One region of the Patulibacter sp. NPDC049589 genome, then DNA from elsewhere that is predicted to be linked to it. Evidence: riboswitches for the same ligand, from Rfam matches in the RefSeq annotation. Region 1 holds a riboswitch; each other region holds the start of a gene.
The links. A riboswitch is a leader RNA that binds a small molecule or an ion and turns the genes downstream of it on or off. The one in region 1 is predicted to bind cyclic di-AMP.

Region 1 (9,961 bases):
CCGCCGGCCGGGCCCCCCCCGGACGTCCGCCGCGGCAGGGGCCGTCAGCCCCCGAGCGGCGTGTCGTCCAGGCCGTCGAGCAGGTCCCCGACCGAGTCGTAGACGGCGACCGCCCCGGCGTCCCGCAGCTCCGCGGGCGAGAAGCCGCCGGTCAGGACCGCCACGGTCCGGATGCCGGCGCGCTCGGCGGCCTGGACGTCCCACGGCGTGTCGCCGACCATCACGGCGTCGTCGGTGCCGAGCTTCTCCAGGGCGGCCTTCACGAGGTCGGGCTCGGGCTTCGTGTGCTCGACGTCGCTGGACGTCGTCCACCCGTCGACGAGCTCGCGGGCGTCGAGCAGGTCGAGGTAGTGGTCGACCTCCTTCGCCTTCGCGGAGCTCGCCAGCACGCAACGCCGGTCGCCGGACGACAGCCGCTCGACGAGTTCCCGGGCGCGGTCGAACGGGTGGACCGACGCGATCGACCCGAGGTAGAGCGCGCCCTCCGCGGCCCGGATGTCGTCGCCGTGCTCGGCGTCCGCGTCTTCGCCGATCAGCTTCGCCACGAGCTGGTCGCCGCCCATCCCGATCGACCGGTGGATCCGCCAGATCGGCAGCACGAAGCCGTGCTGCACGAACGCCTCGTTCCACGCCAGCGCGTGCTGGTAGTTGGTGTCGACGAGCGTGCCGTCGATGTCGAGGATGGCGGCGGGGGCGGGCACGCCGGATCGCTACCCGGTGGTCCGCCCCGGGACGCGGCGGTCCGGCCACCGTCGAGCGCGCGCCGTTCTTCGTCGCACCCGGGTGCGTCTCGGCGTCAGTCGTCGGCCGCCACGATCCGCGGGATCGCGCGGGCCGCGGCCTCGGAGAACCCGAGCGGCGTCACGCCGAACACGGGCTCCGCGTCGTTGCGGTCCACGACGAGGTCGTCGCCCAGGCCCTCGAGCAGCGCGGTGATCAGCGCGCGGTCCTCGTCCGCGACCGCGGAGGCGACGAGGCCCTCGAGCTTCGGCACGCTGATCGGCACCGAGAGCGCCCGGTACGGCTTGTCGAGCTGGCGGGCGATCTCCCGCATCAGCTCCTCGACCGAGAGCTCGTCCGCGCCGGCGATCTCGTAGCGGCCCGGGGGCGCCGTCCGCGCGGCGGCCAGGCAGTCGAGGACGTCGTCGACCGCGATCGGCTGCGAGCGCGCCTCGCGCCACGGGGCCGTCGCGAGGACGGGCAGGCGGTCGACCATCTGCACGAGCGTCTTGAACGAACCGCTGCCGACGCCGACGACCATCGACGCGCGGACGACCACGACCTCGGGCGTGCCGTCGGCCAGGAGCTCCTCGACCTCGTGGCGGCTGCGCAGGTGGTCGGAGGACCCGCCTTCGGGATCGAAGCCGACGGCGCCGAGGTAGACCGTCCGCCGGACCCCGGCCGCGCGGGCGGCGCGAAGGTAGTTCTCGGCGGCCTCGCGGTCCTGCTGCTCGAGGTCGCCGGAGCCGCCCATCGAGTGCACGAGGTAGTACGCGACGTCGACGCCGTGCAGCGCCGGGACGAGCGACTCCGCGTCGGACAGGTCGGCCTCGACGACGTCCAGCTCGACGCCGTCCGGCGGGTGCAGCCGGCTCGCGTCGCGGACCAGGGCGCGCAGGCGCACCTCCGGCCCCGCGAGCCGCTCGATCAGCTGCGAGCCGATGAACCCCGACGCGCCCGTGACCAGCACGAGGTCGCTCATGAACCGGGGCTCCCGACGGTCGGGGCGTGGAGGCGGCCGGGGGACGCGGGACCGGGGGTGGACACGCGGCGCGTCTACCCCCGGGGCGCGCCGGCGAACCGCCGTGCGCGAGGGGCCTCAGCCCTTCGGCGTCGAGAAGACCTGCGTCCGGGTCGTGCCGCCGTAGCCGCCCGTACCGCGGCGGGACGCCCCGACGCCGAGGACCCGGAAGCTCGGCTTCAGGATGTTCGCGCGGTGGTCGGGGCTGTTCATCCACGCGGTGACGACCGCGGCGGGGGTGCGCTGGCCGGCGGCGATGGTCTCGCCGACGCGGCGCCAGTGCATCCCGGCCGCGTTGGCGCGATCGGCGATCGTCGACCCGCCCGGAGAGACGTGCGAGAAGTCGTGCCGGCGGATCATGTCGTCGGTGTGGCGCTGTGCCGCTCGGGCGGCCCGGCTGCTGAAGCCCAGCTGCCGCAGGCCGTGGGCGGCGCGCTGCCGGTTGACCAGGCAGCGGACGGCGGCCCCGGCGTGCGACGTGCCCGGCGACGCGACGGACCTGTGGGCTCCGCGGCACGCGGCGTAGGCGGTCGCCGGGAGCGTCGTCGCGCCCAGTCCGGCGACGGCGGAGACGGCGGCGACGAGGGTCGCGCGGCGCGGCCCGCGGGCCGGTCGATCGCCCTCGTGGCGGGCGTTCTCACCGTCCTGCGGGGCTGACGATGGGCGCCCGACGACGGCGTCGAGGATACATCGGAGGCGGGGCGGGGGAAACGCAGCCGTGGCGTCGACCGTACCCGTCGACGCCGTCTTCTGAACTCCTCCCCGTCGGGACCGAATCGGCTCGCGCCGCGCCGTGTTCGTGTAGAAGATGGATCACCAGGCCGAGTCCGGACGCCGTCGTGGCGGCCGGAGCGGGGGAACCAACCGGGTCGTCATCGGCCCTGGGGCGAATCGCCGTAGTCCTCGGCGTAGCGCACCGCGCGAGCCCGTCAGCTCACCCCGTAGGCCGCTGAATCAGGAGCACGGACACATGGCACCGACGATGACGACGAGCACGGCCACCGCGACCACCGAGCTGTGGCGGATCGGGATCACCGAGGAGTCGTACGCCTTCGAGGCGCCGCGCCCCGGCGACCGCGACCTCGCCGAGCACGAGTTCTGGGAGCGGTCGAAGGTCCGCTCGCAGCTGCGGCGCGAGTCCGCCGCGGCGCGGAAGGTGGGCGTCAAGCAGGGCGCTCGATCAAAGCTGGCGATGGCGCTCGTGGGCGTCACGCTCGCGGTCCCGGCCACCGAGGCGGTCACCGCCGGCACCGCGCAGGCGGCCCCGGTCACCGACTCGATGCTCAAGCGCGGCGACAGCGGCGCCCGCGTCGCGGCGCTGCAGCGCGCGCTCGGGATCACCGCCGACGGCGAGTTCGGCACCGCGACCCACAAGGCCGTCCGCGCCTTCCAGCGCGCCAACGGCCTGGCGATCGACGGCGTCGTCGGCACGCTGACGGCGTCGAAGCTCGGGCTCGGCTCCTCCGCCAAGAAGGCGTCCGCGTCGACCGGCTCGAAGGCCTCCAGCCGCTCGGTCTCCTCCGCGGCGAGCGACCCGGACCTGTCCTCGTCCACGATCCAGGCGATCCAGTCGAAGCTCGGCATCGGCGCCGACGGCGAGTGGGGCCCGCAGACCCGCAAGGCCGTCCGCGACTACCAGCGCAGCAACGGCCTCGAGGTCGACGGCGTCCCCGGTCCCGCGACGCTCGCCAGCATGGGCATCACGGCCACGGCCGGTGGGTCGTCCAGCGGCTCGTCCGCCGGGTCCGCCACGGCCGAGAAGGCCTCCGCGTCGACCGGCCTGGGCGCCGCGATCTCCGCGGCCCAGTCGAAGATCGGCGTCCCGTATTCCTACGGCGCGACGGGCCCGTCGTCGTTCGACTGCTCGGGCCTCACGCAGTGGGCGTTCAAGCAGGCCGGCATCTCCCTGCCGCGCACGAGCTTCGCGCAGTACGGCGTGGGCACGAGCGTCTCGAAGGCCAACGTCCAGGCGGGCGACCTCGTGTTCTTCTCGACGGCCGGAGCCGGCGCCTCGCACGTCGGCATCGCGACGAGCTCGTCGACGGTCATCTCGGCGACGTCGCACGGCGTGATGGAGCACTCCTTCACGTCGGGCTACTGGAGCCAGAACTACGTCGGGGCCAAGCGGGTCTCGTAGGGGTCGAGGGGTGGGGCCGGCTTCGCGGGCGGCCCCGACCCCGCCGAGCGCGCCGGTCGGGGCTCAGCCGAGCTCCCGCACCGCGCGCTCCAGCTCGTCCAGAGCCCGGCGGCCGCCGGGGCCGAGGTCCTCGGTCCGCGCCGCGAACGCCGTCAGCAGCCCGCCGTAGTACCAGCGCACGTCGTCGCCGCTGCCGGTGGTGAAGCGCGACCAGAGCTCGTCGCCGACGCGGCGGTGGTCGCTGACGAGCGAGCGGGCGTTGTGGAGCTTGTCGGCGAGCGAGACGCGCAGCTCGTCCGGCTGCTCGTGGGCGATCCGCTCGAGGTACTCGCGCTTGCGGTCGTGCCAGGGCGCCTTGTCGGCGTCGCCGGTGACGGAGTCGGAGTTGGCGAGCACGATGCGCGCGACGTCGGGGCCGAAGCGCTCGGCGATCTCGGCGTGCGCGGCCATGCCGCCGCCGTCCTCGATCACGTCGTGGAGGAGGGCGGCGATCGCCTCGTCCTCGGTGGTCTCCATCTCCAGCACGATCGACGCGACCGCGAGCAGATGCGCGACGTACGGGATCCGTCCGCCCTTGCGCAGCTGCCGCCGGTGGTGGCGCGACGCGTAGACGAGCGCCTCGTCGAAGCGCTCGGTGGTCAGCGGGTCCTCGGTGAAGGTCTCGGGCACCGCTCGACACTAGCCCCGCGCGGTAGCGCCCTCCACCGGAGATCAGCGGAAGGTGACCCCGACCGTCGCGCCGGTGCCCGCCCGCACGAGGAGCCGGCCGCCGCCCGCGCGGCGCAGCGTGACCGTGAGCTTCTGCGTCGTCCCTGCCGGCCGGCGCAGGACGCTGCGGCGGATCGTCCGGCCCGACTGGCGGACGCGGACGACGACCTTCAGGGTGGCGTTCGCGCCCGGCAGCGCGATCCGGATCCGCAGGCGCCGGCCGACGCGGCGGACGGAGGCGGCGGTCACGGTGCTCGGCATCGTGGCGGGCGTTCCCGGCGCGGTCGTGGTGGGCGCCGCGCTGGCGACGGTCCCGAACGCCGCCGGCGCGCGCGGGCACGACGGGGCCTTGAGCGTCACGGCCCCGACGCCGGCGGCGAGTGGACGGCTGAAGTCCTGGACCCAGTACGGGCCGTCGGACGCCGTCGCGATCCCGTACCCCGCGACCGTGAAGTACGGCGTCATGAGGTTCTCGCAGTGGCCCTCGCTGGCCAGCCACGCGCTCATCACCTCGCGGGCGGTGCGCTGGCCCGATGCGATGTTCTCCCCGTAGGCGGACCAGGCGAAGCCCGCGGCCTTGATGCGGTCGCCGGGGTCGGTGCCGTCCGGCGAGTCGTGGGAGAAGAAGCGCCGGGTCACCATGTCCACCGCGAAGAGCTGCGCGGCGCTGCGGACCCGCGGGTCGATGGCGAGGGTCGTGAGGCCGGCGGCGGTCCGCTCGTGGTCGACCAGGCACGAGACCGCGGCGGCGGCGCGATCGATGCCGATCGCCGCCGGGGTCGCGTCGATGTCCGCGCACGCGGTGGCGGCGGACGCTCCCGGCGCGGCGCCGAGCGACAACGCCACGACGGCGAGCCCGATGGAGGACGCGGTGACGACGCGCGTGCGCATGACCGGGAGATCGACCCCAGCCCGGGAAGCACGTCGCCGATGGCTCCGCGTGCGGACCGATGGCGGAGGGCGCCGGTGGCCGTTCGGGCACATCGGTCGGGCCACCCGCGGGGTCACTCCTCGGTGCCGGCGCGGGCGGCTGGAGTGCGAGCGTGGTCCTCGGCAAGCGACGCGGCGAGGCGCGTGCCGCGGGCGAGCGCGGCGGGAGCGCGTCAGGCGGCACGCGTGACGATCAGCGGAAGCGCGCCGCCAGCGAGGCGGACCCGGCCGTGACCGCGACGCGGCCGTTCGCGGCCTTCGCCAGCGTGACGCGCAGGCGGTGGACCTTGCCGCGCGTCAGGCGGAAGCGGACGGTCCGGCGCGCCTGCTTGCGTTGCGTGATCCGCAGGACGACCGTCGCCTTGCCGGACCCGGCGGGGAGCGTCAGCGTCACGGTCAGCCGGCGACGGGTGCGCTTGGCCGTGGCCTTCGCCTTCTTGGCCCCCGCGCCCGCCCCGGTCGTGGTGCCCGTGCCGGTGCTGGTCCCCGCTCCGGTGCCGGTTCCCGTGCCCGTCCCCGTCCCTGCACCCGAGGGCGCCGGGATGGCCGGGAGCTTCGGGCACGTGATCGCGGGACCGTGGGGCTCGGGCGTCCCCAGGGGGCGAGCGAAGACCTGGACCCAGTAGGGGCCGGCGCCGGCGGTCGAGACCCCGAAGCCGGCGTCCGTGAACTTCGGCGCCATGAGGTTCGTGCAGTGGATCTCGCTGCCGAGCCAGGCCTGCATCACGAGGCGCGGCGTCAGCTGGCCGCGCGCGATGTTCTCGCCCACCGACGACCACGAGTATCCGGTGGCGGTCAGGCGCTCGGCGACCGTCGTGCCGTTCGGCGCCGGTACGGGCGCGGTGTGGTCGAAGTAGTTCCGGGCGGCCATGTCGTCAGCGTGGCCCTGCGCCGCCTGACGGGCACGGGCGTCGAGGGCGACGGGCTGGAGGCCGACGGACTCCCGCTCGTGGTTGACGAGGCAGCCGACAGCGGCGACCGCGCGGTCGGGCGACGAGAGGGCGACCGGGAGGTCGGCGTCCGGACAGGACGTCGCGGCCGTGGCGCCCGGGGCGGTGGCGAGGGCGGCAGCGACGGCGGCGGCAGCGACGAACGCCACTCCGGCCGGCCGTGGGCGGCGGGCGCGGGAGGGACCACCGGACGCGCCGGACCACGGAGCTGACATGGCCTGAGTATGGACGCTCGGCGGTCGCTCCGGGCCGGGACCTCTACGGCGTCCCCGGGCGTCGAGCGGACGACGTACCGTCCGTCCACCACGGCGATGCCGCGCGGGTCGGCCGAACGCGGCCGGGCTGGGTGCCGGCCCCCTGGACGGCCGGTCGACGACGGGCCCGGGTCGTCCCCGATCTTCGCGTCCCCGACCGGCCGGCGACTCCCGGCGCAGGCATGATGGCGGGATGCCGAGCTCGCGCAGCGCCGACCGCCCATCGACCCGGGTGCGCCGCGCGCTCGGCGCCCTGGCCCTGGCGCTCGTCGCCGGTGCCGCCGGGGCGGGACCCGCCGGCGCCGCCCCGCTGCCGACCGCGCCCGTCGGACCCGCCCGCGTGACGGTCGCCACGCCGTCGGGATGGACGGTCGAGGAGCACGGTCCCGCGAAGGGGCAGGACCGCCTGACGCAGATCGTCGTCCGGCGCCCGGGCGGGGACGTCGACGCGCTGCTCTACCCGGAGCAGGACGCCGGCGACTTCTGCGACGCCACCGCGGACAGCTATCACTGCCTGCCGCTGCGGGCTGCGTTCACCGGCGATCTCGCGATGGGCAAGGACGGCCTCGTCGTGACCGACCAGGACGCCGACGGGATCCCGGAGGTCGCGATCGGGCTGTTCACGGGCGGGGCGCACTGCTGCGTGATCGACGTCGGCTGGTGGCGTGACGCCGCCGGGACCTGGCATCACGACGCCACCAACGGCGGGTCGGCGGGCGGCGACCGGACGGACGCCCCCGGCCGGCTCCGCATCGCCGACCCCGCGTTCGAGGGCCTGGACTGGGCCTACGTCTTCTACACGCCGTACTTCACCTGGTCGCGGCTGATCCCGGGGAAGGGCTGGGTGGACGCCACGACCCGCGCCGACCACCTCCGTGAGATCCAGCGGCTGAACGGCCGCGTCCGGCGGTACGCGCACGACCGAGACGCCAAGAAGCTGATCGAGGCCGTCCGCGCCGTCCGGATCGCCCACCGCTTCGCGCTCGGGCAGACGCAGCAGGTCGCGAGCGAGCGCGCGACCTACCGCCGCAAGTACGGCCGCCGGGCGCTCAAGGACCTCGACCAGGCCCTGAAGGGCGTGGCGCGGGTCGCCTGACGCCCGCGCCCCCCGAGGTTCTCCGTCCGTTCACCTCCGGGCCGCCGACGCCTGCCATCGTCGAGGGCCGTGGGCCCCCTGGACCTCATCCGCCCCGCGGGCGACCGGCTCCGCCGCGCGGCGATCGCCCTGCTGCTCGTGGCGGCGACCCTCGTCGCGGAGCTCCTGGACGGGGTGGCCGCCGGGGTCGTCGACGGCGCCGCGACCGGCCCCGGCCTCGCCGGCGGCGAAGCCGTCGCCGGCCTCGGCGGTCTCGCGCTCGCGGCGTTCATGGGCCTGCGCATCGCGCGCGGCCAGGACGTCCCGAGCCGAGGCGGGATCCGCCTCGCCGCCGTCCTCACCGCCGGCCTCGTCGTGGCGCTGGTCGCCCACGAGACGCTCGCGCTCGGCCTGCACGTCGAGCACGGCGCGTGCGTCGCCGACCTCGGCGGGCACGTCCTCTGCGTCGTCCTGCCGGCCGCCCTCGTCCTGGGCGCCGGCATGGCCCTCGTCGTCGGGACGCGCGTCGTCCGCGCCGCAGTGACGGCCCGTCGCCGGCTCCCCGTGGCGCCCCGCGGGCCGCGGGTTCTCGAGCGCTTCGTCGTCGCGTGGACCGGTGACGTCGTCCCCGCCCGGCTGCTCCCCGCGCTGCGTCTCGCCGGCAGAGCCCCGCCCGCGCTCGCGGGCTGACGGACCGCTCCGGCGCGCCGCTCGACGACTCCCCCGGGCCGGTCGCCCGAGACGGTCGTCGGCCGGTGCGGCGATCGGGTCCCGAGTGCGGCCGAGGCCGGACCCGGGGCAGGGTCGGAGCGGTTCGCGCCCGGCGCGATCCGCCACCTGCGGCGCGTCCTCCGACGAGGAGGCGGCCCTGGGCGGATCGTGGACCGGCCCGGATCGTGGCCTCGGCCGGCTCGTGGGACGAGCGGTTCGTGGCCCGGATCGGCCCGTCGACCCGTCGGTTCGTGATCCCGATCGGGCTCGTGGACCGGTCCAGACGCGGCGGTCGAACCGGCTCGCGAAGCGGTCCGCGGTCGGGTCCCGGTCCGGCTCGGCTCGAGGACTGCTCTGGCCCGCGACCCACCGCGCGCCGGGGACCACCACCTCCTTTCCCTCACCCCGACAACCAAGGAACGACTCGATGTCCAACCCCCGCATCCCAGGCCGCGTGCGCCGCCCGCTCATCGCGGCGGCCGCCGCGACCGTCGTGGTCGCCGCCGGTGGCGCGACCGCCCTCGCCGTCACCGGCGACGCCACGGTCGACCGCTCGGCGTCACTCGCCGCGAAGATCAACCCGGCCACGCCGAAGAACGTCATCCTCCTGATCGGTGACGGGATGGGCGAGTCGGAGGTCTCGATCGCCCGCTACTACCAGGGCGTCGACAAGCCCCTGAACATGGACCGCCTGCCGTTTCGCGGCGTCGCGACCACGTACGACCTGACCCCGCTGGACGACGTCGCCACGGCCGGCAAGGAGAACTTCGCGCCGGACTCCGCGTCGACGGCCACCGCGTGGTCGACGGGCCACAAGACGCAGATCAACCGCCTCGGCCAGGGCAACAGCGCCAACCGCGCGACGCCCGGCGAGAACTTCGAGACCACCATCGAGGCGGCCAAGAAGCTCGGCAAGTGGACCGGCAACGTCACGACCGCCGAGGTCACCGACGCGACGCCCGCCGGCCCGACGGCGCACATCAGCCAGCGCGGCTGCCAGGGTCCCGCCGACGCCCGCACGACCTGCACGACGGAGGCCAAGATCAAGGCCGACGGCTCGACGAACGCCGGCGCCCTCGGCTCCGTCGCCGAGCAGCAGGAGGCGCTGCGTCCGGACATCACGCTCGGCGCCGGCCGCGCGCGGTACCTCCAGACCCTCGCCCCGACGGGCACGAAGACGGTCGTCGACAAGGCCATCGAGGACGGCTTCCAGTATCTGACGACGAAGGCGCAGCTGAACGCCGTCACGGACCTCGGCACCAAGCCGGGCGACAAGCCGGTCCTGGGCCTGTTCCACGCGAGCGAGGTCAACAGCGACCCCGCCAACATGGTGAGCGAGTGGTCCGCCGCGGACAGCGGCGGCAACTTCCTGCCGAAGGCCGCGGCCAAGCGCCCGGCGCTCGACGGCAACCCGATGGCCTGCAAGGCCGGCTACCGCGAGAGCGTCCGTCCCGA
Region 2 (9,961 bases), on a different contig from region 1:
GCGCGGTGCACCTGCCCGATCGACCCGGTGGCCAGCGGCTCGGGGTCGATCGACGCGAACGCGTCGAGGTCGCCGAGCTCGCGGCGGACGACCTCCTCGGCGGCACCCGGCGGCATCGGCGGCGCCTCGTCGCGGCACCACGCGAACGCCTCGACCCACTCGTCGGGGAGCAGGCCTCCGGCGCTCGCGATGAACTGACCGAGCTTCACGTACGCCGGGCCGCCCGCGCGGACCAGCCGGTTGGCCCGCTCGATCGTGCCGTCGGCCGTCGTGGGTGGCGCGACCGGCAGCCCCGTGGCGGCCGCGGCGGCGGACAACAGCGCCAGGGGCGCGTCGGGCGCGGCGGCGCGGGCGACGCGCCACGTGGTCGTTGCCAGCGAGCCGATCGTGTCGGGCCAGAGCCTCGGGGACGACAGCCGCTCCGCCTCGCGCGCCAGCGCGGCGCGCCGGGTCTCCGCGCTCGCCTGGGCCTCCAACGACCAGGCGGTCAGCCCATCGACGGCGGCGAGCCGGGCCGATCCGCGCAGCAGGGCGGGACGGGACGGCAGCGGCGGCGGGGACGGCGCGCCGCCGGATCCGGGGGACGTGCTCATGCGCCCCACCGTCTCAGTGCACGATTGTCAACTGTGTGACGTCGGACCGGCTCGGGAGTGGGGTCTGGGGCCGCTCGCACCTCGGAAGCTACGGTAGCGTCACTACGGGGTGGTGATGACGATCGGGCGCGGGTGCCCGAGACGGGAGTGCGCGAGCTGCGGCTGCCGCGCGGCGGCTGCAGCCGCCGACGTCGGCATCGGCCTGCGGCCGGGGTGCGGCGGCCCTCAGCCGGCGACGTCCGCTTCGACCTGGGCGTCCACTCGGCCTTGGACGACTGCCAGCCGTCCTCGTCGAGCGTCCGCTTCCAGTAGCCGGAGATCGAGAGGTCCTTCCGGTCCAGCCCGCGGTCGGCGAGCAGGTGCCTGCGGAGCGCGCGGACCGCGACGGCCTCGCCGTGCACGAACGCGTGGACCCGGCCCTGCGGGAACTCGAGCGCGCGGACGGCGGCGACGAGCGGCTCGGCCTCGGGGTCGACGGCGCCGTCGTCGCCGCGGTGCAGCCAGGTGACGCGCAGGTCGCCGGGCGACGCGAGCTCCTGCTGCTCGGCGGCGTCGTGCACCTCGACGATCACGTGGACGGGCCGGCCCGCGGGGATCCGTGGCAGCGACGCGGCGATCGCCGGCAGGACGGACGCGTCCCCGACGAGCAGGTGCCAGTCGGCGCCCGGATCCGGCGTGTAGGCCCCGCCCGGACCGAGCAGCTGGAGCACGTCGCCGGGCTGCGCGGCGGCCGCCCAGGGACCGGCGAGCCCGACGTCGCCGTGCTGGACGACGTCGACGGTCAGCTCGAGCGCGGCGGCGTCCCACGCGCGCACCGTGTACGTCCGGGTCCGCGGCCACTGGGCCTTCGGCAGGGTGGCGCGCACCTCCGCCAGGTCGAAGTCGTCGCCGTAGGGCGCGCCGGGTGCGGGGAACAGCAGCTTCACGTAGTGGTCGGTGAAGGCGCCGGCGGCGAAGCCCTCGAGCCCGGGGCCGCCGAGGACGACCCGGAGGAGGTGCGGCGACACGCGGTCGACGCGCTGCACGACGGTGCGGACGGCGCGCCGGGCGGGGCGCGGGGTGCTCGGGGCGGAGGCTTCGGCCATGGTGATCCTCGGTCGGGCGGCGAGCGGACCGGATGTCCGCCGCGGGCGCCGGACGCGACCTCCCGGCGGTGGCCGGGGTCCGCGAACGACATCTTAGGGTCACCGTACAACAGTCGGGTCGCCGGCCCGCCGGGAAGGGGAACGGCGCGCTCGGATCGGCTCCCGCGGCGCCGTCGCGTCACCGGGTGCGACCGCCGGCGGCGGCCCCGGGTCCGGACCGGAACGACGAACGCCGCCGCCGGGGAGAGCCGGCGACGGCGTCGGGTGCTGCGAGGGGCCGCGCGGCGACCCGTGAGGGTCGCGACGCGACCGCGGACTACTTGACCGGGACGGTGATCTTCGCGACGCCGATGACGAGGCCGGCCTTGAGCGCGTCGATCTTGAACGTCGTGTTCAGGAGGTCGGCGGCCTCGGCCTTGAGCTTGACGGTCGTGCCCTCGAGGATGGCCTTCGTCTTCTGCTCGTTCAGGCGCAGCGGCTTCAGGGTGCGGCCGTCGAGGAAGAACAGCGGGGCGGACGGGACGGCTTCCTTGCCGTTGACCGAGACCTTGCCCGTCAGGACCGACTTGCCCGGATCGATGACGAAGTTCGTCAGCTCGACCTTGGTGCCGCCGGCGGTGAGCGAGAGGCCCGAGCCGTCGTGGTCCAGCTCGCCCTGGACGTACGGGGAGACGGTGCCCGGCTTGTAGTACGTGACGTTGCCGGCGGTGACCGGGAAGCTCGCGACGCCCTTGGCCGAGATCTTCGCCTTGCCGACCGGGGCCGGGGCGACCTTCAGTGACGTGAGCGCCTTGACGAAGCCGCCGTCGAGGGTGACGCGGGTGATGCCGCCCGTGACGTCCTTGACGACGGCGGCCGGCTCGGCCTTGGCGGCGGTGGTGGTGACGGAGTCGCTCTCGTCGTCGCTGCCACACGCGGTCACGCCAAGCGCGAGGGCGCCGGTCATGGCGAGGGCCGGAAGGGTCCGGCTGAAGAAGGAACCGCGGGAGTGCGTGTTGGTCATGCCAGGTAGAACGGCACTCCCCCGGAACTGGATGCCTCGGATGTTGACGGGACGCACGAAGCGTGCATCGGAGCGGCGGTCGGCGGGTTTCGGCTGCAAGAGCCAATCTTTCTGCGGAGCGTGTGCTCCGGCACTCCCGGCGGTGACGCGGCGTCGCGCCGGGCGCCCCCGGGCCGGGACGCGCGACGGGGGCGCCTCGCGGCACCCCCGTCGTCCTGCTGCGCGGGGTCTCCCCCGCGTCCTGCGTCCGGGCCCGCGGCCCGGCGGTGCCGCTAGGCCGTGACGGTCTTCGCGCCGGCCCCGGCGCCGGTGCCCGCGGCCGCCGACGTCGGCTGCTTGTAGTCGTCGCCGAAGAGCGACTGGTCCTCGGCGTCGTACGGGATGCCCTCCTCGATCCACGAGTAGCGGCCGCTGAGGACGCCCTTGGCGACCTTGGCGTTGGCGTCGTCGTCGTTCGTGCGCAGCTCGTGGAACAGCGCCTTCGCGCGGCGGCGGGCCTGGACGGCGAAGAGGTCGCAGAGCTCGTCGATCTCGCGGGCGCGCTCCGGGTGCTGCGCCTTCTGCTGCTCGGCGTACGCCACGGCGGCGGCGATCGAGAAGAGCTCGGCGCCGATGTCGACGATGCGGCCGAGGACGGCGCTCTTGGCCTCGAGCTGGGCGCCGTAGCGGCCCATCGCGTAGAACGTGACGCGCGCGAGCTTGCGCGAGTTGCGCTCGACGAAGCGCAGGTGCTGCGCCTGGACGCCGAACTCGTCGAACGAGCGCGGGTTCTGGCCCTCGCCGTGCGTCAGGTTCGGGAACCACTTGGCGTAGAACTTGCCGGCGCCGACGGCCAGCTTGGCCTTCTCGGACAGCCCGCCGTCGCCCTCGATGAGCTCGCCGGCGACCTTCAGGTGCTGGTCGACGGCCTCGCGGGCGATCTGCAGGTGCATGATCTCCGTCGACCCCTCGAAGATGCGGTTGATGCGCATGTCGCGCAGCGCCCGCTCGACCGGCACGGGGCGCTCGCCACGGGCCTTCAGCGACTCGGCCGTCTCGTAGCCGCGACCGCCGCGGATCTGGACGAGCTCGTCCGTGACCTGCCAGCCGAGCTCGGAGCCGACGAGCTTCGCGACGGCCGCCTCGATGCGGATGTCGGAGCGCTTGGAGTCCGCCAGGCGGGCCGTGACGTCGACGAGGGCCTCGAGGCCGAACGCCGTCGCGTTGATGAAGGCGATCTTCTGGGCGACCGGGTCGTGCTCGCCGACCGGCTTGCCCCACTGGACGCGCTCGGTACCGAACTCGCGGGCGACGCGGGAGGCCCACTTGGCCGTGCCGGCGCAGATGGCGGGCAGCGCGAGGCGGCCGGTGTTCAGGGTCTGCAGGGCGATCTTCAGGCCCTGGCCCTCCTGGCCGATGAGGTTCTCCTTGGGGACGAAGACGTCCTCGAGCAGCGTCTGCGAGTTCTCGATGCCCTTGAGGCCCATGAACTGGTTGCGGTGCTCGACGGTGATGCCCTCGGAGTCGTACTCCAGGACGAACGCCGAGACGCCGCCCTTGTGGCCCTCGCTCTTGGGGACCTTCGCCATGATCACGACGATGTCGGCGATCGCGCCGTTGGTCGCCCACAGCTTGCGGCCGGTGATGCGGTAGCCGGTGCCGTCCTCGGTCGGGACGGCCGCGCAGGAGACGCGCGCCGGGTCGGAGCCGACGTCGGGCTCCGTCAGCAGGAAGGCGGAGATGTGGTCCTTGGCGACCTTCGGGAGCCACTGCTGCTTCTGCTCCTCGTTGCCCGCGATCATCAGCGGCTCGGCGACGCCGATCGACTGGTGGGCGGAGAGCAGGGCGCCGAGGGAGCCGTGCCACGTGCCGATCATCGCCAGCGCGCGGTTGTAGTCGACCTGGGAGAGCCCGAGGCCGCCGTACTTCAGCGGCACCTTCATGCCGAAGGCGCCGAGCTCCTTGAAGCCGTCGATGACGGCGTCCGGGATCTTCGCGTCGCGCTCGATCTGGAGGTGGTCGACCTCGTCCTGCAGGAACGTCCGGAGCTTCTCCAGGAAGACCTTGCCGCGAGCGGCCTTCTCGGCGTCGTCCGCCGGCAGCGGGTGGATCAGATCGAAGCGGAAGTCCCCGAGGTACAGCTCCTTGCCGAAGGAGGGCAGCTTCCAGTCGGTCTCACGCGCGTCCTCGGCGAACTTGCGGGACTCGGCGCTGGTCGGTTCGGTGCTCACGAAAATCGTCTCCGGGGCTCTAGATTGACTGGTCAGTCAACGTCTTCTACCGAGGGTAGCGGGCCCGGCGACGATCCGCCACCCGGATCCGGCCCTCCGGCGGAAGGCGGACGGGGCCGGGAGGTCCGCTGCGCCCCGGGCCGCCCGGGCCACGACCGGCCCCGGGAACGACGAAGGGCCGCCCGACGGGCGGCCCTCCAGGGTCCTTCGTGCTCGCGGGGCGCCGGCTGCGCCCCGGAGGATCAGCGGCTGGTCGTCGTCCCCGAGGAGGACGCGGTCGCGCTGACGCGGCGGGCGCCGACGTACGCCGCGCCCCAGTAGTCGTCGTCGATCCGGTGCTCCATGACGCCCTTGGTCGTCGCGGAGATCGCGGTCGTGGCGCTCGTGGCGATGCCGACGTGCGACGCGCCGGCGCCGGCGGTCGAGAAGAAGACGAGGTCGCCGGGCTGGATGTCGGCCTTCTGGACGGCCGTGCCCTCCTCGTACTGCTCGAACGACGTACGCGGCAGGGAGATCCCGGCCTTCTTGAACGCGAAGACGACGAGGCCGGAGCAGTCGAAGCCCGACGAGTCGTTGCCGCCGCTCACGTAGGGCGTCCCGATGACGGACTGCGCGGCCGCGATCACGGCGGTCAGGTCGCCGGCGGCCGCCGGTGTCGTGGTCCCGTTCGACGTGCCGGTGAGCTTCTGCTCGACCGTCGTGGCGAACGGCATCTTCATCGCCTTGATCGTCTCGAGGTTCGGGCGGCCGGTCTTGGTGAGCTTGCGCGCGCTCTGGTACTTGCGCAGCGCGACGCGGGTCTTCGCGCCGATGGCGCCGTCGGCGCGGACGTGGACGCGCTTCTGGATCTTCTTGTTCTGGGCGCGCGTGAGCTTGACCGTCTTCGTGGCCGAGACCGCGGACGCCGGCGGCGCCGCCGGCGTGGTGCCGTCGGACGGGTCGGCCGGCGTCGTGGTGCCGGAGCCGTCGGCTGGCGTGCCGGGCGTCGGGCTGACGGTGGTGCCGCCCGTCGGGGCGGGGTCCTGCGCCATCGCGGCGGGCGCGCCGGCGAGCATCAGCGTCAGCGTGACGGCGACGCCACTGGTCAAGCGTTTCACGGGGTGCGGCTCTCTTTCGTCGGCCTACGGGGTTAGCTGACGGGCGAGCGCGGAAAGATCGCGCTTCCACCCCGGGAGGTGGATGAGCCCCGGTGTCGATTGGTTCCCCCGTTCGCCGGAAAGGGACTCCGGCGACTCGGCTCGGGAGACCGTAGCAAGCCCGTCGGCGTGGGTGTCCCGGTTCCTCCTCGGCGGATGCGCGCATGCACGCGATCCGGCTCTGCGAGGATCGGCGCGTGTGGTGGACGACGCGAGGCGGTGTGCGGGCGGACGCGGACGCCGGGACCCGTTCCCGGCCCGCCGCCCCACGGGCTACGCTCGGCGGGACGACGGCGGGGTCCGAGACGGCACCGCGGATCCCTCCGGGATCACGGGCCGCTCCGGGGTACCCCCGGGGGCACCGGTGATGGCCGGACATCGCATCGCGTGCGCGCCGCTGCCGCTCCGCGCAGATATGCGCACGCACGACCGAGGAGGTCGGACCCCGCCGCCGTCGTCGTCCTCGGGACCGTGCGCTGCGGCCGGCCTCGTCGGTCACGGCCGCGCGCCGGCCGGCCTGCGTGCGGGCGCCCACACGCAGGCCAGTGTCGCCAGCGCCCGCCGGCGGTCGCGTCGTCCGTCGGAGCACGCCCTTGGGGCGGGTGTCCGATGACCCGCCCGCCGGCACCGCCGGGCACGCCGCCGAGCGACCTCGCCCAGGCCGCCGCCGCGGCGCTCCTCGCGGGCCCGTGGACGGAGCCCGCGATGCTGCGGCGACTCGGCCAGGCGGTCCGGCCGCTCGGGCCGCAGCTCCCCGGCCGGATCGTGACGGCCGTGCTCCTCCTGCACCGCGAGCCGCCGCGCGACGCCCCGCGGGCCTTCGCGCAGCAGGTCGACGACCTGGTCCGCGGGTCAACGACGCGCGGGGCCTGGCCGCCGAACGCGCGGGTGCGGCGCCGCTACGCGCCCCCGACGGCGATGGGCGCGGCGCGGTGGCCCGTCGCCCCGCTGCCGGCGGTCGCGGATCTCGGGCGCCTGGTCGGCGAGCGCGACCCGGGCGCGCTGGACTGGCTCGCCGACGTCCGCGGCCTCGAGCGCGGGGTCCCGGACGAGCGCCTGCGCGGGTACCGCTACACGCAGCACCCGCGGGCCGGCGGTCCGCCGCGGGTGCTGGAGCGCCCGAAGGCGCGCCTGAAGGCGGCCCAGCGCGTCCTCCTGCGCGAGGTCCTCGGGTCGATCCCGCCGCACGACGCCGCCTGCGGCTTCGTCGCCGGCCGCTCCGTCGTGGACCACGCGGCCCGCCACGTCGGCCGGCCGGTGCTCGTCCGGATGGACCTCGAGGACTTCTTCGCTCAGGTCACCGCCGGGCGCGTGTTCGGGATCCTGCGGACCGCCGGATACGCCGAGCCCGTCGCGCACGCGATCGTCGGCCTGACGACCAACGTCGTCCCGTACAGCTTCTGGGCCCGGATCCCGCGGCCGTCCGAGCCGCCCGCGATCGCGCGGCACCACCGCCTCGGTCGCCGGCTCGCCGAGCCGCACCTCCCGCAGGGCGCGCCGACCTCCCCCGCGCTGGCGAACCTCGCGGCGTTCCGGCTGGACCGGCGACTCGACGGCCTCGCCCGCTCCCTCGGCCTGACGTACTCGCGCTACGCCGACGACCTGGCGCTGTCCGGAGGCCGGCACCTGGCGCGCCGCGCGTACGAGCTCGAGGCGACCGTCACCGCGATCGCCGCCGCCGAGGGCTTCCGCGTCAACGCGGCGAAGACCCGCGTGCTGGCCCGCGAGGGCCGGCAGTCGTTGTGCGGGATCGTCGTCAACGAGCGCCCGTCGGTGCCCCGGCGCGACGTCGACCGGCTGCGGGCGCTGCTGCACGAGGCCGAGCACCACGGGCCCCGGGTCGCCGACCGCCGGGGGTTGGGCGCCGCGTTCGAGGCCCACGTCCGCGGCCGCGTGGCGTGGGTCGCACAGGTCCATCCCGCGCGCGGCGCGCGGCTGCGGGCGCAGCTGGACCGGATCGACTGGAACGCCCCGCGGATCGACCTCGACGACGCCGCGAAGTAGCCTCGCGACATGCCCGCCGGCTCCGAGATCGACGTCCTCTACGCCGCGGGCGCGGCGCCGCACGGGGACCTCGACTGGTTCGACGCGCACACCCACATCGGGCAGAACGACCCGGACGGGATGACGGCGACCGCCGACGAGATCCTCGCCGGCCTCGACGCGTCCGGCCACCGCCGGGCGCTGACGTTCGCGATGCACGAGCCCGACGGCTACCGCGACGCCAACGACGTCGTCCTGCGCGCGTGCGCGGCGTCCGGCGGACGCCTGCTGCCGCTTGCCCGGATCGCGCCGGGGTCTCCTGGCGCTCTCGACGAGGCGCGCCGCTGCCTGGACGCCGGGGCGCTCGGCTTCAAGCTCCATCCCCGCAGCGACGCGTTCGCGCTGACCCACCCCGACGTCGAGGCGGTCGTCGCCCTGGTGGCCGAGCGGCGGGGGCCGGTGCTGTTCCACGCCGGGCGCGGCATCCCGCAGCTCGGGGAGGCGGCGGTCCGGCTCGCGGAGCGGTACCCGGACGCGCGGCTGATCCTCGCCCACGCGGCGGTCTCGGATCTCGGCACGCTCGCCGAGGCGGCCGCCCGGCTGCCGAACCTCCTCTTCGACACCGCCTGGTGGCACCCCGCCGACATCCTCCAGCTCTACGCGACGATCCCGCCGGGCAACGTCCTCTACGCGAGCGACATGCCCTACGGCCCCGGCCAGTTCACGGCCTTCGCGAGCCTGCGCTGCGCGGCCGCGGTGGGCCTCGGGACCGACGTCTTCCGCGAGATCGCCGGCGGGCAGCTCGCGCGCCTGCTCGCGGGCGAGGACCCGCTCGACCTCGGTCCGGCGCCGGGCGCGGCGGCGATCGGGCCGCGGACCCTCGAGCTCGAGCGGGTCGCGTCCTACGCCTGCGTGGCGGCGCAGCTGTCGTTCCACGGGCAGGACCCGTCCGAGGCGATCGCGCTCGCCCGCTCCGCGGCCCAGACGCGGGACACCGGCCCGACCGGGGAGCTGCTCGGGATGATCGACCTGCTGCTCGGCCGGGCGCTCGGGCAGGTCGACGTCGGCGCCGAGCGGCCGTCGCTCCGGGCCGTGGGCGCCGTGATGGCCGCCGCGTTCCTGGCCACGACGCCGTCCGCCGGCATCCCCGACGTCGTCCTCTGACGGTTGGCCGGCGGCCCGCATCGGCCCCGGAGACCGCCCGGCGTCTCCCTGGAGGCGACGCCGAGGGCCCACGATCGAGCCTGTCGCCCCTTGTTCACTCGTGTTCACGAAGTGGATACCGGCCGGATACACGTTGACGGCGTACCGGAGCGCAGAGTGACGTCGGCACCGCTCCGGTCTCCTCGACCGGACCGCGGTGCTCCATCCCCCGCCCGACGCGGTCCCCCGCGCGGCGGTCCCCACGATCCCAGGAGCTCCGGTGTCCGGAAGCCCTTCACGCGCCCGTCGGTGGCGCGTGCCCATGGCCGCGCTCGCGGTCCTCGTCGTCCTGCCCTCAGCGGCCCACGCCGCCGACCCCCTCGCGGTGGTCGACCACACGGAGACCCTCGGCCCGGGCATCACCCTGCGCCACCAGCAGTACCTGGAGACCACCGGCTGGGTCAACCGCCAGGTCGTCACCGCCGACCTCGCAGGCGCCGCCGTCGGCTCCGACCTGCTCACGTCCGGCAAGGTCGCCAAGGGCTCGCCCCTGACCGACCAGGTCAACGCCGCCGGCGCGGTCGCCGGGATCAACGGCGACTTCTTCGACATCGGCAACTCCGGGGCCGCGCTCGGCTTCGAGGTCGGCGGCGGGCAGCTCATCAAGTCCGGCGACCGCAACGGTGGCCGGAGCTTCGGCGTCGGCAAGGACGGGATCGCCCAACTCCTGACCCTCGCGCTGGACGGCAAGGCCACGTTCGGCGGCGAGGCCCACGCGCTGAGCGGCCTGAACAAGGTGAACGTCGGG
Region 3 (9,961 bases), on a different contig from region 1:
ACGTCACGACCGACGCTCTGGTGCTCGGCATGGGAGAGCGCTACGACGTCCTGGTCGACACCACCGACAGCAGCACTCCCCGTCGGATCCTGGCGATACCGCTGGGAAAGCCGGGGCGCGCGCTCGCCGTGCTGCGACCGACCGGCACAGGCCCGAGAGCCCCTGATCTCGCCGGTGGGTACTCCATGCCGCGCCGTATCCTGGACTACCGCGATCTGCGAGACGCCGGGGAGGCCGGCGAGCTCCCTGGGGCCGATCCGCAGGTCACCAACGTCGACCTGACGATGGCCGCTCCCTACCGATGGGCGATGGGTGGCGAGGTCTTCTCCAAAGCACCAGCGATCGCCCTTCGACGAGGCCGTGCTCAACGTTTCGTGATGCGAAATCGAACGATGATGCCCCACCCGATGCACCTGCATGGCCACTCCTTTCGGACCGGTCCGGGCGCGGCGTTGAAGGACACGATCATCGTCCCTCCGATGCGGACGGTGAGCGTTGACTGGGTTGCGGACAACCCGGGAGCCTGGGCGTTTCACTGCCACAACGTCTACCACCAGGAGGCCGGCATGATGCGCAAGGTCCTCCTCGCCTGACTGCCGCAGGCAATGCCGCGGACCGTCCCGCGGCATTCCCGGCTCGCGGTCGTTTAGTAGGTGTCGACGGGCATGCCGAGCGTCATGAACGCGTAGATCGATGCTGCGTCGGCCATCGGGACGCGCAGGCATCCGTGGCTGGCGCTGTAGCCGGCAGGAACCGACGGATAGCCGTGCACGGCATAGCCGCGGATGAAGTACGAGGACTTGAACATCCCCAGCGCGTTGGTGCCGGGGTCCTTGCGGTAGACCCGGAACGACCCACGGATCGTTGGAGTCGAGGGTTTGCCAGGGGAGGTATGGAAGATGCGCAGCGGCTTGCCACCGTCGACCTCGATCAACACGCGCCGGTCGACGTCGACCTCGATATGGCGTCCGTGCGTCGGGAACTTCACCGCGATGCGGCCCTTGCCGGCGCGCAGAGTGCGGAACACTCCGGGGGTCGCGGCGGTACTTGCCTGGAGCCCCGAAACTTTTCGCAGCGCGAGGACGGCGCGTTGCGTCCGGGCGTCATAGACGCCTTCCCTGCCGACGACGTAGGCGTTGCGGGTCAGCATCTGCTGAAGGACTCGCGTGCCAAGTCCGCGGGCCCCTGGGCGTAGCGTGGTCGGAACCTGCGAGACGATCGTTGTCGGGGCGGCCGTCGCCGCGACCGGTTGGCCGTCGGGAATCTCAGCCCGAACGACGACCCGGGCGGCGCGGCGCAAACGATCGGGGATCGGAAGGCGCGCGATGCCGCGAGCGCTGTCGCCTGCGACTTGCAGCGGTACTGATTCAGTAACCCGGCGAGCACCGGCGGTGAAGCTCACCCGGACGGTGGTGCCGGCGACGTATTGAGGGGTAACGGCGAGCACCGTCCATCTGTCGCCCTGAAGGACGGGAGTGCCCGCGGGCTTCTCGACGACAATCTGCAGACTGCTGGTGATGGGCGCCGCCGCGGTCTGGCCCGAGGCGGTCGGGGCGAGGAATGCAGATGCAAACGCGACGCCCGCCGCAGCGGCCGTGCAGCGGGCGGTGAGGTGGCGAATCGGCATAGGCGAACGCTACCGCATCCCCGACACGTTGTAGGACTTGGGGTGCCGTGGCGCTAAATCCGCTTCGCACCGACGAAGTGAGAGCCCCAATAGCTGTCGAAGATGGGGTGCTCCATGACTCCACGGCTGCTGGTTGCGGAGATCACGGTCGTCGGGCCGGTGGCGATCCCGACGTCCGAGGCGCCGGGTCCGGCGGTGTTGAAGAAGACGAGGTCGCCGGCGCGGATGTTGCCCTTCGACACCGTGCTGCCTTCGCCGTACTGCGCGAAGCTCGTGCGCGGCAGCGACACTCCGGCTTGCTTGAACGCCCACTGGACCAGGCCGGAGCAGTCGAAGGAGGACGGCCCGGTCGCTCCGTAGGAGTACGGCGCGCCGGTCTTGGAGCGCGCTGCGGAGATCGCTCCGCCGCCCCCGTTGCTGGAGCTGCTCGCGGTGGACGATGCGGCGCTGGGCGCGCTGTCGTTGTCGGGGGTGCCGGGCGAGGCGCGGATGCCGAGGCTGCTCAGGGTCGCGGGGCCGGGGACGCCGTCGACCTGCAGCCCGTGCTCGCGCTGGTAGTCGCGAACGGCGCTGCGTGTCTGGGGGCCCCACTCGCCGTCGACAGCGATCCCGAGCTTGCCCTGGATCGCACGGACGGTCGCCGTGGAGAGGCCGGGGTCAGCGGCGTCACTGGTGCTCGCCCGGGAGCTGGCCTTGGTGGTCGCCGATGCCTTCTTCGCGGCGCTCCCTAGTCCGAGCTTCGCGGCGGTCTGCGCTCCGACGACGCCGTCGATCGCCAGACCGTTTGAGCGTTGGAAGGCGCGGACGGCTTTGTGGGTCTGGGTGCCGAACTCGCCGTCGGCGGTGATGCCCAGGGCGCGCTGCAGGGCGGCGACGCGGGAGCCGCTGTCGCCGCGTTTGAGGACGGAGTCGGTGACGGGTGCGGCCTGCGCGGTGCCGGCGGTGACGGCCTCGGTGGCGGGAACGGCGAGCGTCACGCCGACGAGTGCCATCGCGAGCTTTGATCGCGCGCCCTGCTTGACCCCGACCTTGCGTGCGGCTGCGGTCTCGCGGCGCAGGCGGGAGCGGACGGTGGAGCGCTCCCAGAACTCGAGCTCGCCGAGGTCGCGGTGCCCGGGTCGAGGGGCCCGGAAGGCGTAGGACTCGTCGGGGATCCCGATGCGCCACAACTCCGTGGTTGTCGTCTTCGTGCCGGTCGTCGGTGCCATCTCGGTCTTCTCCTGATTCGTTCCGGTTGCCCGTCTGCGGACGGGCTGCGTGGACGTCGTCATCCCCCCGGCGCCTGGGGCCCTGTGGAGCCCCGGCGGGTGGGGTGGGTGCTGGTCGCTCAGCCTGCGGGGGCGAGGCGGCGAGCGCCGACGTAGTGGCTGCCCCAGTAGTCGTCGAAGGTCTCGTGCTCGAGGACACCGCGGCTGCTGGTGGCGGAGACGACGGTGGTCGGGCCCGTGGCGATTCCGACGTCGGAGGCCCCGGGGCCGGCGGTGTCGAAGAAGACGAGGTCTCCCGGCTGGATCGCGTCGCGCTCGACGGGCTCGCCCATGGTGAACTGGTCGAAGCTGTAGTGCGGCAGCGTCACGCCCGCCTGGGCGTAGGCCCACATCGTCAGGCCGGAGCAATCAAAGCCGCCGGGGCCGTCGCCGCCGTACTCGTACGGGGTGCCGGCCTGGCTCATCGCGGCCTGGACGGCCTGCGCGGCGGCGGGCCCGGGAGCAGCCGTCTGTGGTGCAGCATCAGATCGGAGCTTCGCCTCGATCGCGGCAGCGAACTTGAGCTCCATCGCATGAAGGGTCTGCAGGTTCGGGCGGCCGGTGGGAACGAGCTGCTTGGTGCGCTGGTACCGCTTCAGGGCGGTGCGGGTTCCCGTTCCGAGCGCGCCGTCCGGGCGGACCTTGACGCGGCGTTGCACGCTCTTGGTCTGTGAGCGCGTGAGCTTTACCGTCTTGACCGTGAGGTCCGGGTCCGGTGACGCAGGAGGCGCCGGGGCGGGCGCTGCGGTAGCGGCCGGCGGTGCAGCCGGCGTTCCGCCGCTGGGGCTCTGCGCCATGGCGCTGGCCGGCAGGGCCCCGAGGGTGATGCTGGCGGCCAAGACGATGCCGCGGGTGAACTGCTTCACAGGCGCTCTCTTTCGATGGCCTACGGGGTTAGCTGACGGGCTGGCGCAGAAAGACAGCGCCTCCACAAACGCGTGGATTAGCCCCAAAACCACTTGGGTCCCCCGTTCGCTCGAAACCGTTCGAGCGACTCGGCGTCCGCAAGATAACACCCCAGGACGCCCCGCGCATCAGCCTCCGACGATTCGTAGGAGTAAACGGCCCTCGGTCGTCGATGGATGGGCGCATCCACCGAGCCTTGCGCCAGCTCGCCGCCCCGCTGCGACACCGCGTGGAAGTCCGACAGTCCATCGATTCAGGCTCATGGCGCTAGCCCATCCGGGTAGCACGGCGGCGAGGCGCGGAACCGGTCTGAACGCCGGGACGAGCGCCGTCTCCACCCCTCCCCATGACAGGAGCCCTTATGTCCAACGCCCAGCAGATGCTCGAAACCCACCCGCAGGCCTTCGCCGTCGACGGCGCGGCGATCGCTCGCTGCGTCGATGCGTGCTTGGAGTGCGCGCAGACGTGCACCGCATGCGCCGATGCGTGCCTCGGCGAGGAGATGGCCGCCGAGTTGGCCAAGTGCATCCGGCTCAATCAGGACTGCGCCGACGTGTGCACGGCGGCCGGGCGGGTCGCCGGTCGCCAGACGGCGTACGACGCGAACGTCTCCGTGGCGATCCTGCAGGCGTGCGCGGCAGCCTGCCGCGCCTGCGGCGACGAGTGCGAGCGCCACGCCCAGATGCACGCACACTGCCGCATCTGCGCGGCATCGTGCCGGGCGTGCGAGCAGGCCTGCAACGACTTGGCGGCCGCGATCGCCTGAGCCGCAGCTGAGGCGCTCCGCGCGGCCGCCCGGTGGTCAGCCGTCGCAGGCGTGCGGGACGGGCGCGCCGTTTGCCTGCTGCTGGCCGGCGGCGATGACACTGGGCACCGAGGCCGTCAGACCGAGCAGCAGGACGACGCCCAGTGCTGCGGTGGTGTTCAGGGCGCTGCGGCGCAGCGCTCCGGGTGTCCGGTGGCCGCTGAGCAGTTCGTCGACGCGGTCGCGGACGTCGCGGCCTCCACCCAGCGGCGCGACGGCCGGGTTCTGCGAGATCGTCGCTTTGCAGATCGCGCTCGCGAGGGCGAAGCGGTCGTGCTGGCGGGCGAGCGCCCAAGCGTCGGCGTCACGTTCGAGATGGAAGCGCAGCTGCGAAACCGCATGCTTCGTTCCCGGAATGAAACGCGCCAATGCGCGGCACGCCTCGGCGTAGAGGACGACGAAGCGGTGGCGCCTGCGGATGTGGCCGTGCTCGTGATCGATTCCGGCGGCGAGCTCCTCGTCGTCCAGCTGCGTCAGGGCGCCGGCGGACACCACGAGTCGCGGATTGCTGAACCCGGCGGCCGCGACGAACACGTCGGGGCCGCCGACGATCACGCTGTCGGCCGGTCCGCGTCCGACGGCGTCGCGGGTGATCAGTCGTCGGATCGACCGGGCGGCGCGGACGAGCCCGAAGGTCAGCGAGATCGCCGACGCTGCCAGCAGGAAGATCGGGAAGATCGCCACGGCGTCGCCGACGCGGTGGCCGGCCACGCCGAGGTGGGTGGTGGCGATCGGGATGATCGTGTGCCAGCACCAGTGGGTCATCGCGTCAAAGAGCGCGGTCGCCGGCAGGAAGAGGACGAGGTAGAGCGCGACGAAGACGCTGGTCAGCGCCCGCAGGCCCAGCGCGACGCCCCAGAGCGTGGCGGCGGTCGCCGGCGCCACGCGTCGCAGCGGCACGACGTGCGGCAGCAGCACCGCGACGACGACCAGGAGTGCCAGGAGAATGATCACCGCCTGCGGGCCTCACGTGCGGCGGTGGCCTGGCGGGCCTGCTCCTGCAGAGCGGAGAGCTCGTCGGTGTCGATGGTGCCGATCAGCTGCGCCAGCGCGGCCTGCCGGGCCTCGAGCGACGCTCCTGCGAGGGTGCGCTCGATGGAGCGCGACAGGTACTGCCCTTCGGTCACCTTCGCGGTGTAGATGAACGTCTTGCCGCGCCGCTCCCGCGAGAGGAGACCACGATCGACGAGACGGTTGAGCACGGTCTGCACCGTGCTGTAGGCGCTGCGGTGCCGGGCCGGTAGTCCGGCGCGGACGTGCTCGACGGTCCCTTCGCCGTTGTGCCACAGGACGATCATGATCTGCTCTTGCAGCTCGCCCTGAATGGCGCCGTCGGTCATCGGACGAGTATGGCACCCCAAGTCCTACGGATCGTGGGAGATCGCTGCGGGCCTATCGGGTGGGCTTCTTCGCCCAGGCCAGGCCGCCCTCGTGGTCGAGCACCTCGACGCCGACGTCGACGAATCCGGCGCGCCTGAGCTCGTCGGCCCACCACTCCGCTCGCGCGGGGTGCTCCCAGCGGCCGCTGGCGACCCGTCCGGCGTTCTTCAGCAGTCGCACGACTCCCGGCACGCCCTTGCGGAGCATCGCGCGGACCTTCTGCGTCACGACCTCGCGGTCCCGGGCGTCACCGAGGCCCAGGCCGAACATCATGTCGCCGAAGACGAGGCGGCCGCCGGGTCGCAGGACGCGCCAGGCCTCGAGCATCGCGAGGTGCTTGCCGGCGTCGTTGAGGTGGTGGAAGCAGTAGTTGGAGACGACGAGGTCCACCGCGTCGTCGACGAGCGGCAGGCTGACGGCGGAGGACACAACGGCTTGGAGATTCTCCAGACCGGCGCTGGAGGCCTTCGCGCGGAGGTAGTCGGTCATGCCGGCGGAGAGGTCGACCGCCCAGACGTGCTCGACCTGGTCGGCAAGCGGAAGGGCCAAAAGGCCCGTGCCCGAGCCGACGTCGACGGCTCGGTGATGGCTTTCGGGCTGCGCGAGCTCGAGGATCCGTTCGCGCAGCGAGAGGAACCCGGGACAGCGGGCGACGGCCTCGCCGTCGATGACGTGTCGATCCCAGTTCTTGGTCATGGTGCTCATGGCTGCAACTCCGACAGCTTGTAGGGCTTGGACCGGGGAGCGTAGCGAAGTCCGACGGTCTGTAGGATTTGATGGGTGCCGTCCCCACCCCCGCGTGCAGCTCGTCCGGCGCCCGCACATCACCCGCTGCTGATCCCGGGCGTCGTCCTGCTGGTCGTGCTGTGCCTCGCGGTGCTGGCGTGGGCGGCCTCGATGCCCAACGACGCCGAGCCGGCCCGCAGCACGGCCGTCACGACGACCACCGCGGAGGAGCCGGCGGTCGTGCGGGTCCTGGCGGGCAGGCGGGAGCTCGGGGCGTTCTCTGTCGCGCGCTACAGCGCCGACGGCCGACTGGACCGGTCCGCACTGCGCGCAGCGGTCCTTGACCGCATCCCGGCTGCCGAGCGCGTGCGTGCTGGGCAAGCGACAGTGACGTTTGACCTGGATCGGGACGCGGGCGCCCGTTCGGCGGTGAGCGCCGCGACGCTCGGCGGCGGTGCGGTGCAGGTCCCCCGCCGAGCGGTGGCCTCGACGATCGCTGCCCCGATCCTCAAGCAGCGCCTGCGCAACAACTGCGAGACCGCGGCGCTGTCGATCCTCATGCGTACCGTCGGCACCACGCGGGACCAGCTCACCCTGCAGCGTCAACTCCCGCGGTCGGGGCCGCTTGATCCGACCGGCAGCGGTGCGGGCATGCGATGGGGCAACCCGGACCGCGGATACGTCGGCCGGGCCGATGGTGGCGGTGTCGCCGGCGGGTTCGGTGTCTATCCTGGCCCGGTCGCTGCGCTGGCGCGTCGCAACAGGGTGCCGTTGGAGAACCTGACGGGCAAGACCGTCGACGCGCTGTACCAGCGGTTGCGTACCGGGCATGCGGTGCTTGCCTGGATCGGGCTCGGCGACGGACCGTACGGCCGCTGGACCTCGCCGGAGGGCAAGGTGATCAAGGTGAACTACAACGAGCACACCGTGGTGCTGCATGGCATCACCCGTGACGGGACGATCTCGGTGTCCAACCCGCTGCAGGGCACCGCGGAGCGATGGACGTCACAGCAATTCGAGGCGATGTGGCGGCTGCTTGGCGGCCGTGCGCTGGCAACGACCGGCGGAATCCAGGGATGAGTCGCTGGATGATCCTGGCCGTTGGCCCTCACGGGCGGCAGCGACGATCAGCGCCACGCCGCGGCCCCTGGCACGAGATCCGGGTGCAGGCTACTCTCCCTGGCGCATTCTTCAGCGTCGCAGAAGCCTCGGCGGGTACCCTACCCCTGATGGGTATGCCGTTCGCGACCTCCTGCGGCCGCGCGCCGCGGCGCGCGGCGTGTCACGGTGTCGACGTGGTCTCTGGAGAGATGGCTCGGTGAGCGCTCTGCGCATCCGGGCGCTGCTGCAGCGCTCGCGCCGCCGCCTGCTCATCGCGCTGGTGGTACTAGGGCTCGGCGGCTCGATCGCCGTCCACCACGCCATGCCCGAGGGCATGTCGATGGAGGGCATGCACTCCGACCACGTCGCAGCGATGTGCCTGGGCATCATCGCCGCCGGGACCGCGATCGCCGTGGTCTACGCCGGCGTTCGTCGCCGGCGTCGCCGGCGCACCCATGTCGGGGCCCCGCCGATCCTCCGGCTCGCGGACGCCCTGACGCATCACCCACCGGTCATCCGCGCTCGAGCGGGACCACCCGTTGCGCTGTTCCTACATCTCGAGGTCTTTCGACGGTGATCCGGACGTGCGCAAGCCGCACGTCCTGACCGCGCCTTCCCTTGCAGGCGCACCACCATCGATCCCGACCGTAGGACCTACACCCATGAAGCACCTCAACACCCGAGCGGGCGTCCTGGCGCTCGCGCTCACCGGCGCGCTGGCCGTGGCCGGCTGCGGCTCCGACGACTCCGGCACCTCCGCCGACGGCGGCCACGACATGAGCAGCATGTCGAAGTCGACCACCACCACCGCCGCGACCGCGGCGGACGTCGACAAGGCGTTCGTGTCGCAGATGATCCCCCACCACGAGATGGCCGTGGAGATGGCCGGCTACGCCCCCGCCCAGGGCGAGCGGTCGCAGATCCGCGAGCTCGGCAAGTCGATCATCGCCGGACAGGCGCCGGAGATCACGCAGATGAAGGCGATCGCCAAGCGCCTGAATGTGACGCCCGCGGCGATGCCGATGGACGGCGAGTCGATGGGCCATGGCTCGATGACCGCCGCCGCGAAGACCCTCGGTCTCTCCATGGACGACATGGGCATGTCGATGAAGATGGGGGCACTGAAGGACGCCAAGCCGTTTGACCGGGCGTTCATCGACGAGATGATCCCCCACCACCAGGGCGCCATCCGCATGGCCCGCGCCGAGCTGGCAAAGGGCAACGACCCGGAGCTCAAGAAGATCGCCACCGCGATCGTCGCCGCGCAGAAGAAGGAGATCGCGCAGATGAACTCCTGGCGCGAGCAGTGGTACGGCAGCCCGTCGCCCGCCGGCGGCGTTCCCGCCGCCTGATCCGACCGCTTCGGGGTCGACAGCTGTCGGCCCCGAAACCCGGGGCGCCCTGTGGCGTCCCTTCGCAGCACCCCCGCAGCGATTTGGCGTCGTGCACGTCAACCCGCTGCCTCAGTCCTTCCGGCCCTTCGGGGTCGCGCATCCCGGATGACGCGATGAATCAACACACGTTCGTCTTCGCAGACGTACACGGCACCAAGGTCCAAACCGACGACCTGGCAAGACATCTGCGCCAGGCCCTCACGATCCACGGCGGGGAGTACGTCGACACGATCAGCGACGCCGTGGTGCTGCGCATGGCTCGCGCAACCGACGCAGTCACCGTCAGCCTCGACGCCATCGACGCGTTCACGCGCCACGGCCACCCGGCTGTGCGCGTCGGACTGGACACGGGATCAGCGGTGCTCGACGCCGGACGTTGGTCCGGCCCAGCAGCCCTGACCGCTGCTCGGGTGGCCGACCACGCGAAGCGCGGCCAGGTGCTCTGCACCTCCAGTACCCGTCAAGCCACCGACCGCGGCCAGATCGACTTCATCGGAATCGGCCAGCACCTCCTACGGGAGACCAGCGCGCCGATCAGCCTCTACCGCGCGCAACGCGTCACCGACGTCGGCCCCTCACAGCGCCTCGACGTCGACCCGATCTGCCACATCGCCGTCGACGCAACCCAAGCCGTGCGAATCGAGGGCGACCCAAAATCGCCGGCCTTTTGCTCCCAGGCATGCGCCGATACCTGGACCGCACGGCACGAAAGTGCATCGCGTGCCCCTCGAGGTCGGGAGTAGACCGTGCTGGCCATCATCACGGTCGGAATCCC

Region 2: another riboswitch for cyclic di-AMP. It lies ahead of AB0L40_RS11670 (NlpC/P60 family protein); the one in region 1 lies ahead of AB0L40_RS05830 (NlpC/P60 family protein).
Region 3: another riboswitch for cyclic di-AMP. It lies ahead of AB0L40_RS05140 (NlpC/P60 family protein); the one in region 1 lies ahead of AB0L40_RS05830 (NlpC/P60 family protein).

The regions. Positions count from the first base shown of each region.
Region 1 covers NZ_JBFAPC010000020.1:51-10,011, forward strand. The annotation lists gene AB0L40_RS05815 (HAD family hydrolase) at 45-701, opposite strand; gene AB0L40_RS05820 (NAD(P)H-binding protein) at 797-1,702, opposite strand; gene AB0L40_RS05825 (CAP domain-containing protein) at 1,820-2,551, opposite strand; cyclic di-AMP (ydaO/yuaA leader) riboswitch at 2,551-2,704, shown strand; gene AB0L40_RS05830 (NlpC/P60 family protein) at 2,712-3,878, shown strand; gene AB0L40_RS05835 (HD domain-containing protein) at 3,942-4,547, opposite strand; gene AB0L40_RS05840 (CAP domain-containing protein) at 4,590-5,477, opposite strand; gene AB0L40_RS05845 (CAP domain-containing protein) at 5,710-6,681, opposite strand; gene AB0L40_RS05850 (hypothetical protein) at 6,914-7,816, shown strand; gene AB0L40_RS05855 (hypothetical protein) at 7,886-8,485, shown strand; gene AB0L40_RS05860 (alkaline phosphatase) at 8,934-9,961, shown strand, end outside.
Region 2 covers NZ_JBFAPC010000050.1:11,574-21,534, forward strand. The annotation lists gene AB0L40_RS11650 (AarF/UbiB family protein) at 1-593, opposite strand, end outside; partial or broken gene AB0L40_RS11655 (siderophore-interacting protein) at 851-1,678, opposite strand; gene AB0L40_RS11660 (hypothetical protein) at 1,995-2,624, opposite strand; gene AB0L40_RS11665 (acyl-CoA dehydrogenase family protein) at 2,954-4,891, opposite strand; gene AB0L40_RS11670 (NlpC/P60 family protein) at 5,134-5,988, opposite strand; cyclic di-AMP (ydaO/yuaA leader) riboswitch at 5,995-6,140, opposite strand; gene AB0L40_RS11675 (reverse transcriptase family protein) at 6,637-8,031, shown strand; gene AB0L40_RS11680 (amidohydrolase family protein) at 8,041-9,174, shown strand; gene AB0L40_RS11685 (phosphodiester glycosidase family protein) at 9,476-9,961, shown strand, end outside.
Region 3 covers NZ_JBFAPC010000017.1:11,772-21,732, reverse strand. The annotation lists gene AB0L40_RS05155 (multicopper oxidase family protein) at 1-593, shown strand, start outside; gene AB0L40_RS05150 (L,D-transpeptidase) at 647-1,627, opposite strand; gene AB0L40_RS05145 (peptidoglycan-binding protein) at 1,681-2,835, opposite strand; gene AB0L40_RS05140 (NlpC/P60 family protein) at 2,955-3,740, opposite strand; cyclic di-AMP (ydaO/yuaA leader) riboswitch at 3,743-3,885, opposite strand; gene AB0L40_RS05135 (four-helix bundle copper-binding protein) at 4,142-4,546, shown strand; gene AB0L40_RS05130 (M56 family metallopeptidase) at 4,583-5,539, opposite strand; gene AB0L40_RS05125 (BlaI/MecI/CopY family transcriptional regulator) at 5,536-5,925, opposite strand; gene AB0L40_RS05120 (methyltransferase domain-containing protein) at 5,978-6,670, opposite strand; gene AB0L40_RS05115 (C39 family peptidase) at 6,746-7,771, shown strand; gene AB0L40_RS05110 (hypothetical protein) at 8,010-8,369, shown strand; gene AB0L40_RS05105 (DUF305 domain-containing protein) at 8,455-9,144, shown strand; gene AB0L40_RS05100 (hypothetical protein) at 9,300-9,929, shown strand; gene AB0L40_RS05095 (prolipoprotein diacylglyceryl transferase family protein) at 9,933-9,961, shown strand, end outside.